DNA from 2 places in the Chryseobacterium sp. CBo1 genome. Region 1 is predicted to be linked to the other one. Evidence: riboswitches for the same ligand, from Rfam matches in the RefSeq annotation. Region 1 holds a riboswitch; the other holds the start of a gene.
What was found. A riboswitch is a leader RNA that binds a small molecule or an ion and turns the genes downstream of it on or off. The one in region 1 is predicted to bind thiamine pyrophosphate.
Positions count from the first base shown of each region.

Region 1 (7,594 bases):
TTGCAATATGTTCCCATTTTGCAATATTTTTTTTATTCAGAAACAGCATTTCACGCATTTCTCTCATCAAAAGAACTGCTTTCTCTTTACTTTGAATCTGTGCTGCTTTAAAAGCTATTGAAGGAGGATAAGAAGAATCCAATGGATCTTCCAGCCATACATCGCCGTCAATAGGCATTTCGTAATGTAGACTTACTTCGTCCCAGTGATGCGCCACATCAGAAGGTTTACTTATTCCTCCACTGTTATAACTCCAGTCCGGAAGTAATCCTCCCATTCTGTAATCTATTTCAATATCGTTGCCGTATTCCAGTTTCAATTTTCTCAGTTGAGGCTCAATTCCCCAGCAAGACGAGCAGATAGGATCGGTAAAATAAACAATCTTCACGGGTTTATCAGATTTCTCGGATTTTATTTTTACGGTATCATTATTTTCCGGAACTCCACAAACACCTTCTGTCGGGTCACAAATAAGCGGATTATTAAGAGAATCTGTGGTCATTTTTTTTACATCTTTTGTTTGTCCTGAGCAATACAATGTATTTATCAATAAATAAACAATTATTGAGATTTTAATTTTCATCAGCTCAAATCGAAAAATCTTTTTTCATCATTTGTGTTTTTAAGAACGATGCCTAGTCGTTAATATTTACATATCGCTGCAAATTTAATTGGCAATTCGTAAAAAAACATCCTAAGTTTCCTTTTGGAAACTACTTTCCTCTATGAAACTGATATTAAATTTTTTACATTTGCAAATATCAATTTATCATAAGACAATGAAGAAAGAACCTGAATTTAACAATAATAGAATTTGTGAAAAAAGAATTTTGGCCATCAAAGATACCATGGAGATCCTTTCTGGGAAATGGAAATTTCATATTTTGGGTACTTTAATGTTGGGAGAGAAACTACGCTTTATGGATTTGGTAAGGGAAGTTGACGGGATCGGTTCAAAAATGCTTTCTAAAGAATTGCAGGATATGGAAATGAATCATTTAATCATTCGTACTGTTCTCAATACCAAACCTGTTACTGTTGAATATCAAATCACAGAACACGGCAAAACGCTGAGCTCTGTCATTGATGAAATCGCAAAATGGGGGATTGATTACAGGGCAAAATTCCATAAAAAAACCGAGCAGATTGATTGAATCTCTTCTGCAAGCAATTCAAAAATTTACTGTTTTAAAAATAAGATTTGAATCAGATTAATATTTATTATTTTTCCAGATAAATTTATTAATCTGGCTTATTTCACATTATTTTTGCAAACATAGTTAATGAATCATATGATCAATTTATACCGCAAAACGGCTATTATCGAAGGAATTTCCTATCTAATTTTACTTTTTATAGCCATGCCTATAAAATACATTTTCGATATTCCGGAACCTGTAAAATATTTTGGCTGGATTCACGGAGTTTTATTTTTGTTTTATATGGCTGTATTGATCATCGCTGCTGTGAATTACAAATGGAGTATCAAAAGAATTGTGATCTACGTTATAGGGTCTGTATTACCTTTTGTACCATTCATCTTAGATAAGAATTTAAAGAAGGAATATGCTCAAGCTAAATAAAAATGAGAGTATTTCTACTCCCATTTTTATATTTTTTTAAAAATTTTAGATTTACAATAAATTTCATTTTTTTAAAAGCATGTTAAAGAAAATTTCGCTTTAAGCTACCAAACTTTCAAATCATACGCCGCCTGCCAAAATTGAAATTCAAGACGTGAAGCGGTTACAAATGCTTCATTCATTCGGTTTCTTATTTCCAGGGTTGTATTTTCAGCAGCTTTATTGCAAATTTCGATTGCTGTTTTAACAGCATTGGCAAAATCTTCTCCTCCATACGTTTCAATCCAGCTTTGGAAAGGATTTTCTGATGTTTGTTCAAGATTTAAAATATAATCTCCTACTTCCTTATAAATCCAGAAACAAGGTAAAGTTGCAGCCATCGCTACTTCAACAGGTTCAAAAGCGGCCGTACTTTTTAAAAAATGAATATAGTGATGACAAACAGGCTCTAAAATTCCTTTGCCTGAAATTTCAAATTCTTTAAAATAAGATTCGTGCAAAGCATTTTCAACAACAATCGCATTTTCGGCAAATCTCATATAAGTCAAGGCATCTTCAACCTGATGAGCCTTGCTGCCGATCATTGCCAAAGCTCTTCCGAAATGCTCAAGATACAATGAATCCTGCGCAATGTAAAACTGAAACTTTTCTTTTTCTAAGCTCCCATCTGATAATTCTTTAATAAAAGGCATTTCGATGATATCGTTGTAAATATTGTCAATAGATTTCCAGGCATTTTCAGACCAATTCATTTTTGATAAGTTTTTGAGGATTAAAAAAGTGATTTAAAGGGCCGTTTCCTTTTCCGGTCTGCACATCGCTTCCTTTAAGAACTGCTTCAGAAACATAATACTGAGCAAAAGCTACCGCTTCATCCATCGATTTTCCACGGGCTATAAAAGAAGCAATCGCAGATGATAATGTACAACCCGATCCGTGTGTGTTTTTGGTGTCAACTTTTTCAGATTTGAAAGTCTGATAATCGTTTTGATCATTATACAAAAGGGAGGTAATCATTTCTGTTTCCAGATGACCGCCTTTCAATAAGATATTTTTACAACCTAATTCTTTTATTCGCTCTCCTGCAATTTTCATATCATCCAAATTTTTCACCTCCATCTTTGCTAAAATCGCTGCTTCATCCATATTCGGAGTAATGATATCTGAAATTGGGAATAATTTTTCAATAATGGTTTCAATCGTCTTTTCCTCGATCAACCGATGTCCACTTGTTGCCACCATTACAGGATCGAATACAATCGGTACTTTTTTATATTTGGCTAAAGTTTTTACAATCGTTTCAACCAGTTCCGGAGTATGAACCATCCCGATTTTAATGGCATCAGGAAAAATATCGTCTAAAATTGCTTCAATTTGTTCCGAAACCGCTTCTACAGGTATCGGGAAAATATTTCTTACGCCTTGCGTATTTTGTACAGGCAAAGCAGTCAAAACCGAAGTTGCATAACAACCCAAAGCCGAAATAGTTTTTATATCAGCCTGAATTCCTGCTCCGCCGCTTCCGTCGAAACCCGCAATGGTAAGAACGGATGGATATTTGTATTTTTTCATTTTAAGATTTCATTTTTTAGATTAAAAGCTGCTTTTTGAGGATTTTCGGCACTGCAAATTTCTGATACAACTGCTATACAATCTGCTCCCGCCTCCATGACTGATTTTGCATTTTTAAAATGAATATTTCCGATAGCAACTAAAGGTTTTTCGGTCAATTGCCTGATTTTCATTAAACCTTCCAATCCCCATTCCGTAACGGTATCTGTCTTAGTATCTGTTCTGAAAACAGGACTGATTCCTAAATAATCTGAAATAACTGTCTCCCAATTTTCTAATTGTTCCAAATACTCAATTGAATAGCCAATTATCCTATTTTGAAAAGAATTTTCTCTTAAAACTGTTGGTTGGGTGTCATTATTTCCGACATGAATTCCGAAAGCATCAATTTCTTTGGCAACAAACGCATTATCATTGATGATTAAAGGAATTCCGTGCTTGTCAGTAATTTCTTTCAGACGAATTGCTTTTTCAAGAAAATCTAGATCAGAAGCATTTTTCTCACGCAACTGAATGAGGTCTACTCCACCTAAAATTGCCTGTTCGGCAACATCCAAAAAATTTCTTCCTTTACAGTCTGTTTCTGAAATCACAAGGTATAATTGATAAGGAAAAGATTGAATCAGACTCATTTTTTAGAAACTTTTACATTTTCGAAAAATTCCTGTTCGGAAATATTATAAAGCTTATCTAAAATATTCATCTGAAGACTTCCCGGGCCTGCCGAAATTTTTTCAGCCAATTCTCCTGCAATTCCTAAAAGCACCATCGCAGCAACTGTTGATTCTGTTTTATTCTCAGCAATTGAAGCAAAAGCTCCGACAATAGCCGAAGCCGAACAACCCAATCCTGTTACTTTTGTCATAAGCGGATGTCCGTTTTCAACGAAGTACATTTCTTTATCATCGATGATAATATCTGTAGCTCCCGAAATACAGACTACAGACTGAAAGTTTTCAACAAGATATTTTGCGGCGGTAATCGCTTCATTACTTTCCGCTGTACTGTCGACTCCTTTTGTAATGGTTTTATTGGCTTTGGCTAAAGCGATAATTTCTGAAGCATTACCTCTGATCACAGTTGGTTTAAACTCTAAAAGCTTTGATAAAATTTCATCTCTAAAAGCTGTTGCTCCCGCTCCGACAGGATCTAAAACCCACATTTTTTTGGTTTGATGAGCTTCTTCTGCAACAATTAGCATAGAGTCAGACCAATATTCATCAAGTGTTCCGATATTAATGACTACAGCATTTGAAATAGAAACCATATCCTTTATTTCAGATTTTGCATGAGACATAATAGGCGATGCTCCTACTGCTAAAAGTGCATTGGCGGTGTTATTCATGACCACAAAATTGGTGATATTATGAACAAGCGGTGACTGATTTTTTACAGATTGAATGTAATTCCAAAGATTATTTTCCATTAAATTTATTTTATAAAAATGCTTTAGGAAAACAAAACAGAATAAAGAAAGAAAAACATCAAAGACCAATGTTTTCTTGCTTTTCCCTACGTCGGTGTAAGCCGTATCAGGTTCAAAGGGACTCTCTCAATTCTTTTCAGAATACCCCTAAAGCTTACAACAAAGATACAAATGTTTTAGAATTAAATCTTAAAATTATCCCTACTACATCTCAAATTTTATAATGGTTGAGCTTTTTCTCACACCCTTTTTAATATATGATTAACATCAGGAAATACCTTTTCTATTCATAGTTTTTGTATGTTAGCATTGGAAAATATAATTTATAAGTCTCAATTCAGAGATATTCACCATTATCAAATCCAATAAAATGACTGAAGAACAAAAAATTAAAGTAAGAGAACTCAATAACCAGATTATACAAAATAAAAATTACAGATTCAATTCCTGGCTTCCTGTTCTGGAAGATCCCAATACAAGAAGTTTAGAAGAAATAAAAGGCAGAATGTCTGTAATGAATGCCCTGATTAATATTTCTTTTGAAGCACCAATAAGCTACATCAGAAAATGGATTGAAAAACACAATCTCACCTCTCATCTTTCTAATTGGGAAAATGAAATTTTACTAAAAGATAATGAAGAATTAACAGATTACGAGCTCAATTCTCTACGTTGGTATCTTGAAGGACTCTGGGCTTTGATGTGGGCAACAAAAATGATTGCTGATCTTGACGAAAACCAATGGTATGGCGAAAATATGGCTATAATGCTACCCAATCTTGAGCAGGAAGAAAGCAATGAAAAAATCGATCAGTTGTCTGAACTGAGAACTGATGATGAAATTTATAATATGCTTGATCTTTACTACCGTTTTCATTGGTATTGCGTAGATGAGAGAATAAAAGGCGTAGAAGCCAAAATCAATGAAGGGCTGGTTTACGAGAGAAGAAAAGCTCTGGAATGGCTCATGAATAAAGAATCTGATTGGGATGATATTGAAATGGGAACGTAAAGAATATTTAATATTCATTAAACAATAAATCTACCACAAGCTCGTTGTTTAGGCAATTGTAAGATTTTTATTTCTCAGATTTATGATTAAAAATCAATATTCAGAATTTATTTTGTCATTCATTTAAAATAAAAACTTTCATCACTATTAAAAAATAAACTAAAAAATTGATACACAAAACATCCTTAAAAGCCGCAACCACTATCGCTGCGGTATGTTTCAGCGCAGTCGTTTTTGCACAGCAGAAATATTCGGTCAGCGGAACGGTAAAAGATCAAAAAAATGGTGAATTACTGATCGGTGTCGCCGTAAAGGTTGCGGAAGATCCTACCATTTCTGTTATTGCCAACGAATACGGATTTTACTCGCTTTCGCTTCCTAAAGGTTCATATACTTTGGTTGTTTCAAATCCCGGATTCAAAGATTTTCAGCAAATCGTGAATGTTGAAGATGATGTTAAGCTGAATCTTAAGCTCAGTCAGGAAAACGGAGAAAGGGTAAAAGAAATTGATGAAGTGGTAATTTCTGCCGTGAAAAAAGACAAAAATCTCACATCTGCACAAATGGGAACCGAGACTCTGAGCATTAAGCAGATTGATAAACTTCCCGTTCTGTTTGGTGAAAAAGATGTGATGAAAACCATTCAGCTTTTACCCGGAATTAAAAGTAACGGTGAGGGAAGCAGCGGTTTTTCTGTAAGAGGTGGTGCGACCGATCAGAATTTGATTTTACTGGATGAAGCAGCAGTTTATAATGCATCGCATTTACTTGGATTCTTCAGTACCTTCAACAGCGATGCTTTGAAAGATGTGAGTATCATCAAAGGAAACAGTCCGGCTCAGTATGGCGGTCGACTTTCATCAGTTTTAGATGTGAAAATGAAAGACGGAAACAATAAAGATTACAACGTCAACGGCGGAATCGGATTAATCAGCAGCAGATTAAGCGTTGAAGGACCGATTCAGAAAGAAAAGTCTTCATTTATTGTTTCTGGAAGACGAACCTATGCGGATGTATTTTTAAAAGCAACCGATGATTTTAAGGACAGTAAATTATATTTTTATGATCTTAATTTAAAAGCCAATTATCAGATTAATGATAATAACCGTTTGTATTTATCGGGATATTTTGGAAGAGATGTTTTAGGTTTGGGTGATACATTTTCAACCGATTGGGGAAATACGACAGCAACTTTGCGTTGGAACAGCATTATCAACAACAAATTATTCTCCAACACGTCATTCATTTACAGCAACTACAATTATAATGTTGCGTTAAGCAGCAACAACAATACTTTCGGGCTAGATTCTGAAATTGAAGACTGGAATTTGAAACAAGATTTCTCCTGGTTTGCGGGAAATAAACATTCCGTTAAATTCGGTTTTCAGTCAATTTATCATACGATCACGCCAAGTAGCGCATCGGGAACAAGTGTGAGCAGTTTTCCTAGAAATCCGAGATATTCGTGGGAGAACGCCGTTTACATTAATGATGATTACAAAGCAACAGAAAAGTTAACCATTAACTACGGAGCAAGACTTTCAATGTTCAGTGTTTTAGGTGGCGATACTTTTAATACCTACCAAAATGGAGTTTTAACCGACTCTGAATTTTTAGAAAAAGGAAAATTTGGGAAAACATACGTGAATCTTGAACCGAGAATTACAGCGAATTACAGAATTAATGAAGTAAGCAGCGTGAAAGGAGGCTATTCCAGAAACACTCAGAATTTACACTTGTTAAGCAACAGCGGAAGCGGAAACCCGACCGACCAATGGATTGGAAGCAGCTATACTGTAAAACCAGAAATTGCTGACCAAGTCAGTGCAGGTTACAGCCGAAATTTCAACAACAATAATTACGAATTGAATGCTGAGATTTATTACAAATCAATGCAGAATCAGATCGATTACAAAAACGGGGCACAAATCTCTTTTGACACTGCCGCAGATGTAGAAAGCGAACTGTTATTTGGAAAAGGAAGAGCCTACGGTTTAGAAT
Region 1 is NZ_MAUH01000056.1:167,832-175,425, forward strand. Features, by position in the region: gene BA768_RS18605 (ClpXP adapter SpxH family protein) at 1-502, opposite strand, end outside; gene BA768_RS18610 (winged helix-turn-helix transcriptional regulator) at 780-1,154, shown strand; gene BA768_RS18615 (DUF3817 domain-containing protein) at 1,284-1,583, shown strand; gene tenA (thiaminase II) at 1,688-2,335, opposite strand; gene thiD (bifunctional hydroxymethylpyrimidine kinase/phosphomethylpyrimidine kinase) at 2,322-3,155, opposite strand; gene thiE (thiamine phosphate synthase) at 3,152-3,787, opposite strand; gene thiM (hydroxyethylthiazole kinase) at 3,784-4,581, opposite strand; TPP riboswitch at 4,648-4,740, opposite strand; gene BA768_RS18640 (DUF4272 domain-containing protein) at 4,952-5,593, shown strand; gene BA768_RS18645 (TonB-dependent receptor) at 5,761-7,594, shown strand, end outside.

Region 2 (7,594 bases), on a different contig from region 1:
ATTGTTTTACCTTTAGTATCTCCTAAAAGTTCAAGTTCAATAGAATTTAATGATGTTCTGCCGTTTAAAAATTCATCCACGAAATAAAAATCTGATTTTAGATGTGGTTCTACTTTGGCATTCCAGGATTTTTTATTAATGTCTAAATAGTTTTCCATTACGTTTTGTTTTTTTGTAAAGATAAATTTTTCTAAACATTTTAAAAACTATGGTTATTATAAAAAAATTCCGGCTCTTCGAGCCGGAATTTCATCAATATAAATAATTTTTTTATCCTAAAAATTCTTCTAAAGAAACTGTTTTCTGTTCACCAGCTTCCAGATTTTTGAAGGTTACTGTTCCATTTTTAAGCTCTTCTTCACCTAAAAATATGAGGTTTTTAATACCTTTCTTTTCTGCATAGGTAAATTGTTTTCCTATTTTAGCATTTTCGGGATACAGCTCTGCGGAAATTCCTTTTTCTCTTAATCTGATGATTAGTTTCAAAGCTTCCAAAGTTTCTTCACCACCAAAGTTGGCGAACAAATATTCTACATTTGATGTAGCTTCTTCAGGGAAAAGATTTAATTCTTCCATTACTAAGTAAATTCTATCAAGACCGAACGAAATACCGATTCCCGGAACATTTTTCACCCCGAAAACTTCGGTAAGATTATCATACCTTCCGCCGCCGCCGATAGAACCCATTTGCGCTTCATCCGCTTTCACTTCGAAAATTGCTCCGGTGTAATAATCTAACCCACGAGCCAAAGTAATATCAAAAACAAGATTCTGAATATCAACGCCAAGATTTAAAGATTGGGTAATCACATATTCCAATTCTTCAACGCCTTTCAAACCGATTTCATTTCCGGCAAATTTTTCTTTGAGCTGAAGAAGGTTTTCCAGAGCATCATCTGATTGATTAAACAGAAAATCAAGTTTATCAATCGATTCCTGAGAAATTTCTCTCTCTAAAAGTTCCTTCACTACTCCATCTTTCCCGATTTTATCTAATTTGTCTAAAGCAACGGTAAAGTCAATCAACTTATCCGTAATTCCTGCATATTCTGCTAAACCAGAAAGGATTTTTCTGTTGTTGATATGAATTGTTACCGAAACTTTTAGTTCGGCAAAGGATTTTAGATATAATTGTACCAAATCAACTTCCTGCAAAAGGCTTTCACTACCTACAACATCAGCGTCACACTGATAAAATTCTCTGAATCTTCCTTTCTGTGGGCGGTCTGCTCTCCAAACCGGCTGAATCTGATAACGTTTGTATGGAAAAGTCAGTTTCCCGTGATTCATCGCTACGAATCTCGCAAAAGGGACTGTAAGATCATAACGAAGAGCTTTATCTGTAAGACTTTCTGAACTGAAAGGTTTATCTAAAGCTTTCTGAAAATCATTCAGCATCTGCGTTTTTTTATCATCTTTAGCTTCGTTGATGCTTGAATTTAAAATCTTAAAAATCAAGCGATCTCCTTCTTCTCCGTATTTTCCCGTCAATGTTGAAAGGTTTTCAAAACTTGGTGTTTCCAAAGGCTGAAAACCAAAAAGTTCAAAATTTTTCTGCAGTATATTGATGATGTATTTTCTTCTCGAAACTTCCAGTGACGTAAAATCTCTCGTTCCTTTTGCTAAGCTTGGCTTCATATTTATGAGTAATGAATAATAAGTAATGTGTAATTCAGTGCAAAAATAAGCAATTGAAAGGACTTTTAAATCAATAAAAAAGCCGGAGATTTTATATTTCTCCAGCTTCGTACGATCATTTGTGTTTTGGTATTCAATTAGATTTTTTACACACTCTCCAATATTTCAAGGATTTCTTCTCCATAATTTTCGATTTTATGCTTGCCGAAACCTTTAATATCTAAAAGCTCTTCTTTTTTTGCCGGTTTATATTTTGCAACAGAAACCAGTTCTTTGTTGGTTGCAATAAAATAAGTCGGAAGATTCTGCTCTTTTGCTTTCTCTGAACGCCAAAGTTTCAAAGCATCTAATATCTTGATTTCATCATTGCTCAACACTTCGTCTTCCGCAGAATATTTTACGGTTTTGGAATCTTTTACACTCGTTTTATTTAGAGCAGATTCCAGATCATTAAAATATAGGACAACTGACCAAAACTGTTCGTCGTGTACAAATGCCGTTTCTGTTTTAATAATTTCATGATTTTCAAGAAACCGATCAATTACTTTCTGGTCTTCACGCAGAAATTCATCTGCAATTCTGATTTTTAAAACTTTTATTTTCATCATTTGTGATTTTAAAGTTTATCAATTATTTACCTCCCAAAAGCAGAAGTTCATCTACTCTTATTTCAGTAATATATCTTTTCGCACCGTCTTTATCGTCGTACGATCTGTACGTAAGTTTCCCTTCAATGGCAATCTCTTTTCCTTTTGGAACATATTTCTGAAAAATCTCAGCAGTTTTTCCAAATGCAACCAGATTGTGCCATTGCGTTTCTTCTACCTTCTCACCTTTTGCATTGGTGTAATGATCGTTTGTAGCCAATGATACGGAAACTTTCATTCCTCCGTTTTCAAAGTTTACTGTTTCAACTTCTTTTCCTGTGAACCCGATTAAGGTTACTTTGTTTCTTAGTGACATAACTTTGTATTTTTAAAATTAATATTCAGATAAGAGACGTTCACTTGTTTTCTCAAATCTCTGTTGCAAAGATTCATCGGTTTGAAAATTTTAGTCGGTAGAAAACTATTTAAATTCGTTTGTAGTCGTTTGAAAACGGGTAAGGCGATTTTATCAAGCTATGTTATTTTGAATTATGATTAACTTATCTTTATATTTGAGAAAGGCAGAATTTTATTTAAAGTATTATATAAATGGATAACTATATTAATTACGAATTTTTCAATTACCTAAATAGACATATAAATGGCTTAATAAAAATTGGAATTACTGTTAATTCTGTCCCATTCAACTTTGAAGACTTAGAGCATTTTGGAAAAGGTGTTTTAAGATTTTATATAAATGTAGAAATGAATGACTTTGAAAGTTTAACAAAGGAAGAGCAAATAATTGCAAATAAATATTTTTACAATTCTGATCAATTATCTGGTAGTAAGTATTATTCTTTAACTTATAAACCAAACAGCTCAGGAATAGATTTAGATGAAATTAATCAATTTTCATATTGTTATTCTTTTGCTGTACAAATCATTAAAAATATAATTGCAAATCATACTGATAATTGCTCTTTCAGCTATAAGAATTTACTTGATGATCCTCTCTTCAAAATAATAAATAGATATTTAGAAGATACAAAACCAGAATTCTATAGAAGAGACTTTGAAAAAAAATATTCGAAATTATATAATCGTATATTTGAATTTGATAAAATGTGGTATTCAAAACTGCAAATAAAATCTAAAGATTACATAGATTTCAAATTTGAAGAAATTTTACATGAAGATAAACTTCAAATACAATCAATAGAAATAAGTCAATTATTAAGATTATTCTTAATTGAATCAAATACCCCGTTTAGTTTTCTGTTCAATAACAATATTATCATTGATAAAAAATCATTAAAACATGAACTATATGTAACTAAAAATGAATCTTTTAAAATATTACTAAAACACATTCAATTCTAATAATTTAAGCGAAAGACAATGGCTATAATAATTAGGTAATGCTTTTTTACTTTAATTAATAATGAAACTCACACTTCCTTTTTTCTTCCAACTCCCTCCTAAAATTAGAATGCTGTGTCGCCGTAAAATAATCACAAAACACCTGATAAACTGCAGAATCGGTATGACTTGCTTTTATTCCTAACTGGAAATAAATCTCCAAAATCTGATGCGACAAACTTTCTACCAAATCTGAAGAGTAATCATGAATTTCAGACTGCTTTTCAGAAATAATTAGCTTGGAATCATTTAATAAAGATTCAATTTCATCTGCAAATTCAATGATCTTTTCCATTGCTACTTCTATTCTTTTATTGAATAAATCCAAATCAAGATGAGGTCTTGTTTTAATCGCTTCTTCAGAAAAATGAGAGGCCATCCCGAGATAATTGACCAATAAAGTCAAATCCGCAAATATTCTGAAAGGAATTTTATCCAAAACATCATCCGTAAAAAACTCATCATAAATAAAACTGTAATCTTCCGATACTTTCACATTTTCAGCTGTAAAAGAATACGTTCCGGTTGCTTTCATGCCCATCGATTTCCAGTTAGGAATAATTTCAGCCTCACTTTTAGGAATAACAAATGACCGGATAAGTTCATTCCCAAATTCATCAAGTAAAGAATTTCCGTTTTCTGTTAATTGGGCATTTAAAGTAAAGTGGCTCAAATGCGGTGCTCCGGTTGCAAAATGCCAAAGTCCATTAACCAGAAAAGTTCCATCCGTTTGTTTTTCTGCTTTTCCGCCGATCATTCCGCTTCCTCCGAAACAAGTTTTCGAATTGGAAAAAAGTTCATTAGCAATCTGGGGTTTTAAATTTCTTGAGAAAAAATTGGCTCCCGAACATAAAGTGAGCATCCAGCCTAAGCTTCCATCTGTTTTTGACCAGTTGAATAAAACAGATAAACCTTCTCTTAACCGTAATCCCAATCCGCCATATCTATTCGGAACCCAAATCTGAAGCAGCCTTTCTTGATGAATTTGATTGATAATTTCAGACGGAACTTCAGATACTCCCTGCATTTTTTCTCTTAATTCTTTATGCGAAAACATTGCTCTGATATTATTTTTGAATGGTTTTTATATTCATTTTGATCTTTTTCATTTTATATCTCGCTGATTAAGCAGATTTTGCAGATCATTTAAAAAATCTGCGTGAAAATTTAGCTGTCAAATTCATTCAACAACAGCTACATTTTTTTTTAACTTAATAATTTTGCGCCATTCTATATAACCGGAAATGGCAACAATAAATAAGAAAGCCGTCAGAATTGCGTACAGATAAAGTCCTTTATGAATTAACAACGGAATCGCAATCATGTTGCTCATGTTCAGTAAAACCCAATTTTCGATTTTTCTTCGAGCCATCAACCACATTCCAGCCCAAGCGAATGCACTGACCAAAGAATCTAAAATCGGAACATCAGAATCGGTAAACTGTGTCAGAAAATACCAGAAAATACTGAAAGTTCCTACTACAATTCCTACAGTAATCAGTTTTTCTTGATTTGTGGTTTCAGAAATAGCCGTTTCCGTTTTTCGTTTGCCAAACTTCCAGTAGAGCCATCCGTAAATACTCATCACGAGATAGTAAAGATTTAAAGTAAATTCCGCATAAAGCTTTGCGAAAAACATCACATAAAGTGATAGTAAAATTCCGGCAATACCGAAAAGATAATTGTTTGAATTGTTTTTTCTAGCTAATAAAACCTGAACTACTGAAAAACAGACACCCAGCCATTCCTGCCAAGTGGTTTGTTGTAAAATTTCCTGCATCAAATTAACTTATATAAAATTAAATGATGAGATGATAAATCAAAAAATCCCTACGTCGGCATTATCCGAATCAGGTGTGGAAAAATTTCCCGGGTATCATCTCAGCCGCTATTGCAGCACCCCATTGATGCCGCAAATGTGAGACTTTTTTTTGGAAAATAAAAGGCTTTTACTTTTTGCTTGAAAAGAAATTTATTTTTTTAATGAAAGCAGCGAGTTTGTCATGCTGAAAGCATCTCAAAATCATTACTTAGATTATTACAGAATGACAAACACAATTATTAAATTTTCTAACTTTAAAATATCTTCTTTTATCGCAATGTTCGCAAAGATTTTATTTAAATTGTTTGCGAATATTTTTCCGTTCGCAAAGGCACTCTGTTCAGCAAAGGCTAATTGCGTTCATAGCTGAGTGAAACGCCTTTGCGAACGAAAAATGTTTTCAATTTACATCAATATTCTTTGCGTCCATAGCGTTAAAATTAATTGGAATTGAAATTCTTTTATCTCTACATTAAAATTTAGCCGTTTACAAACGGATATTTTGTACCTTTAAAATTCAAATAAATTTGTTGTGAAAAAAACCATCAAAAGGACGTTCAGAGTTTCAAAATATGTGATTTATAAAGAAACATTAGTTGATTATAAAGAACATTTCTGGTCATTTTTGGGAGCATTTTTCGGGATCGGACTGATTGCATTTCTTCAGTCCCATTATTTGTTGCAGGAAGAAAATGTATTTCTGATCGGTTCTTTTGGAGCATCAAGCGTTTTGATTTATGGTGCAATACAAAGTCCGCTTGCACAGCCAAGAAATCTTGTTGGCGGTCATGTACTTTCAGCTTTGGTAGGTGTCACCGTTTATCAGATTGTTCCGGATATTTTATGGCTTTCAGCACCTTTGGCAGTGGCATTTTCGATTGTTTTAATGCAATACACCAAAACTTTACATCCACCGGGTGGAGCAACTGCTTTAATTGCCGTAACTTCTACAGGAAAAATTCCTGAACTTGGTTATTGGTATGTAATTTCTCCGGTACTTTCGGGATGTATTATTTTGCTTTTAGTAGCTTTGGTTTTCAACAATATGACTAAAAACAGAAGTTATCCTGCACACAGCAGATTTAAAAGGTTATTAAAGAAAAAACACGAACACAAACTGAAAAATCATTAATATGGAATGCATTGAATGTGGCGAGAAAATTATCGGCAGATCCGACAAAAAATTTTGCAACGACGCTTGCAGAAACGCTTTCAACAATAAACAAAACAAGGATTCGAGCAATCTGATGCGAAACGTAAACAACAAACTTCGCAAAAATTACCGCATCCTGAGTGAAATTAATATCGACGGAAAAACTAAAATCGCAAAGTCTAAATTAGATGGCTTAGGTTTTGATTTTAATTATTTTACGAACATCAAAGTCTATAAAAATGGTTCTGAATATAAATTTATTTATGACCATGGCTATAAAATTCTTGAAGAAGATTATGTTCTCATTGTAAAAAATTAATCTAAACACTGTAATGAAAGAAACTGTCTTAATAACCGGTGCAAGCGGAGCCATTGCAAGAGCGCTTTCAAAAAAACTGGAAAATGAATACTCCATACGGTTTTTAACAAGAAAAAAAGAAGCCGAAAACGAATTTGAATGGGATCTGGAAAATCAGATCATTGATGAAAAGGCTTTTGAAAACGTAAGTCACATCATTCATCTTGCCGGAGCCAATATTTCTGAAAAACGCTGGTCGGATGACCGAAAAAAGCAATTGATTTCAAGCCGTGTAGATTCTGCCAAACTTATATTAAACACTTTAAAAAATAAAAATTTAAAGTTAAAATCTTTTATTTCAGCTTCCGGGATTAATTTTTACGGAACAAAAACAACCGACAAAATCTTCACAGAAAACGATGCTTCAGGAAATGATTTTTTGAGTGAAGTTGTTGTAGTCTGGGAAAAAGCTGCTGATGAATTTAAGGAACAAAACATTGCCGAAAGAGTTGTAAAAATCAGAACTGCTGTTGTTCTTTTCAAAAGCGAAGGTGCATTAGCAAAAATGATGACTCCTATTAAATTAGGGATTGGTTCGCCACTTGGAAGCGGAAAACAATATATGCCGTGGATTCACATCGATGATATTTGTTCGATTTATGAATTTGCTTTGA
Region 2 is NZ_MAUH01000005.1:67,948-75,541, forward strand. Features, by position in the region: gene BA768_RS04920 (class I SAM-dependent methyltransferase) at 1-158, opposite strand, end outside; gene hisS (histidine--tRNA ligase) at 271-1,638, opposite strand; gene BA768_RS04930 (HRDC domain-containing protein) at 1,785-2,246, opposite strand; gene BA768_RS04935 (single-stranded DNA-binding protein) at 2,269-2,601, opposite strand; gene BA768_RS04940 (hypothetical protein) at 2,835-3,608, shown strand; gene BA768_RS04945 (hypothetical protein) at 3,664-4,704, opposite strand; gene pnuC (nicotinamide riboside transporter PnuC) at 4,828-5,430, opposite strand; TPP riboswitch at 5,458-5,561, opposite strand; gene BA768_RS04955 (HPP family protein) at 6,002-6,601, shown strand; gene BA768_RS04960 (hypothetical protein) at 6,603-6,941, shown strand; gene BA768_RS04965 (TIGR01777 family oxidoreductase) at 6,955-7,594, shown strand, end outside.
Region 2: another riboswitch for thiamine pyrophosphate. It lies ahead of pnuC (nicotinamide riboside transporter PnuC); the one in region 1 lies ahead of thiM (hydroxyethylthiazole kinase).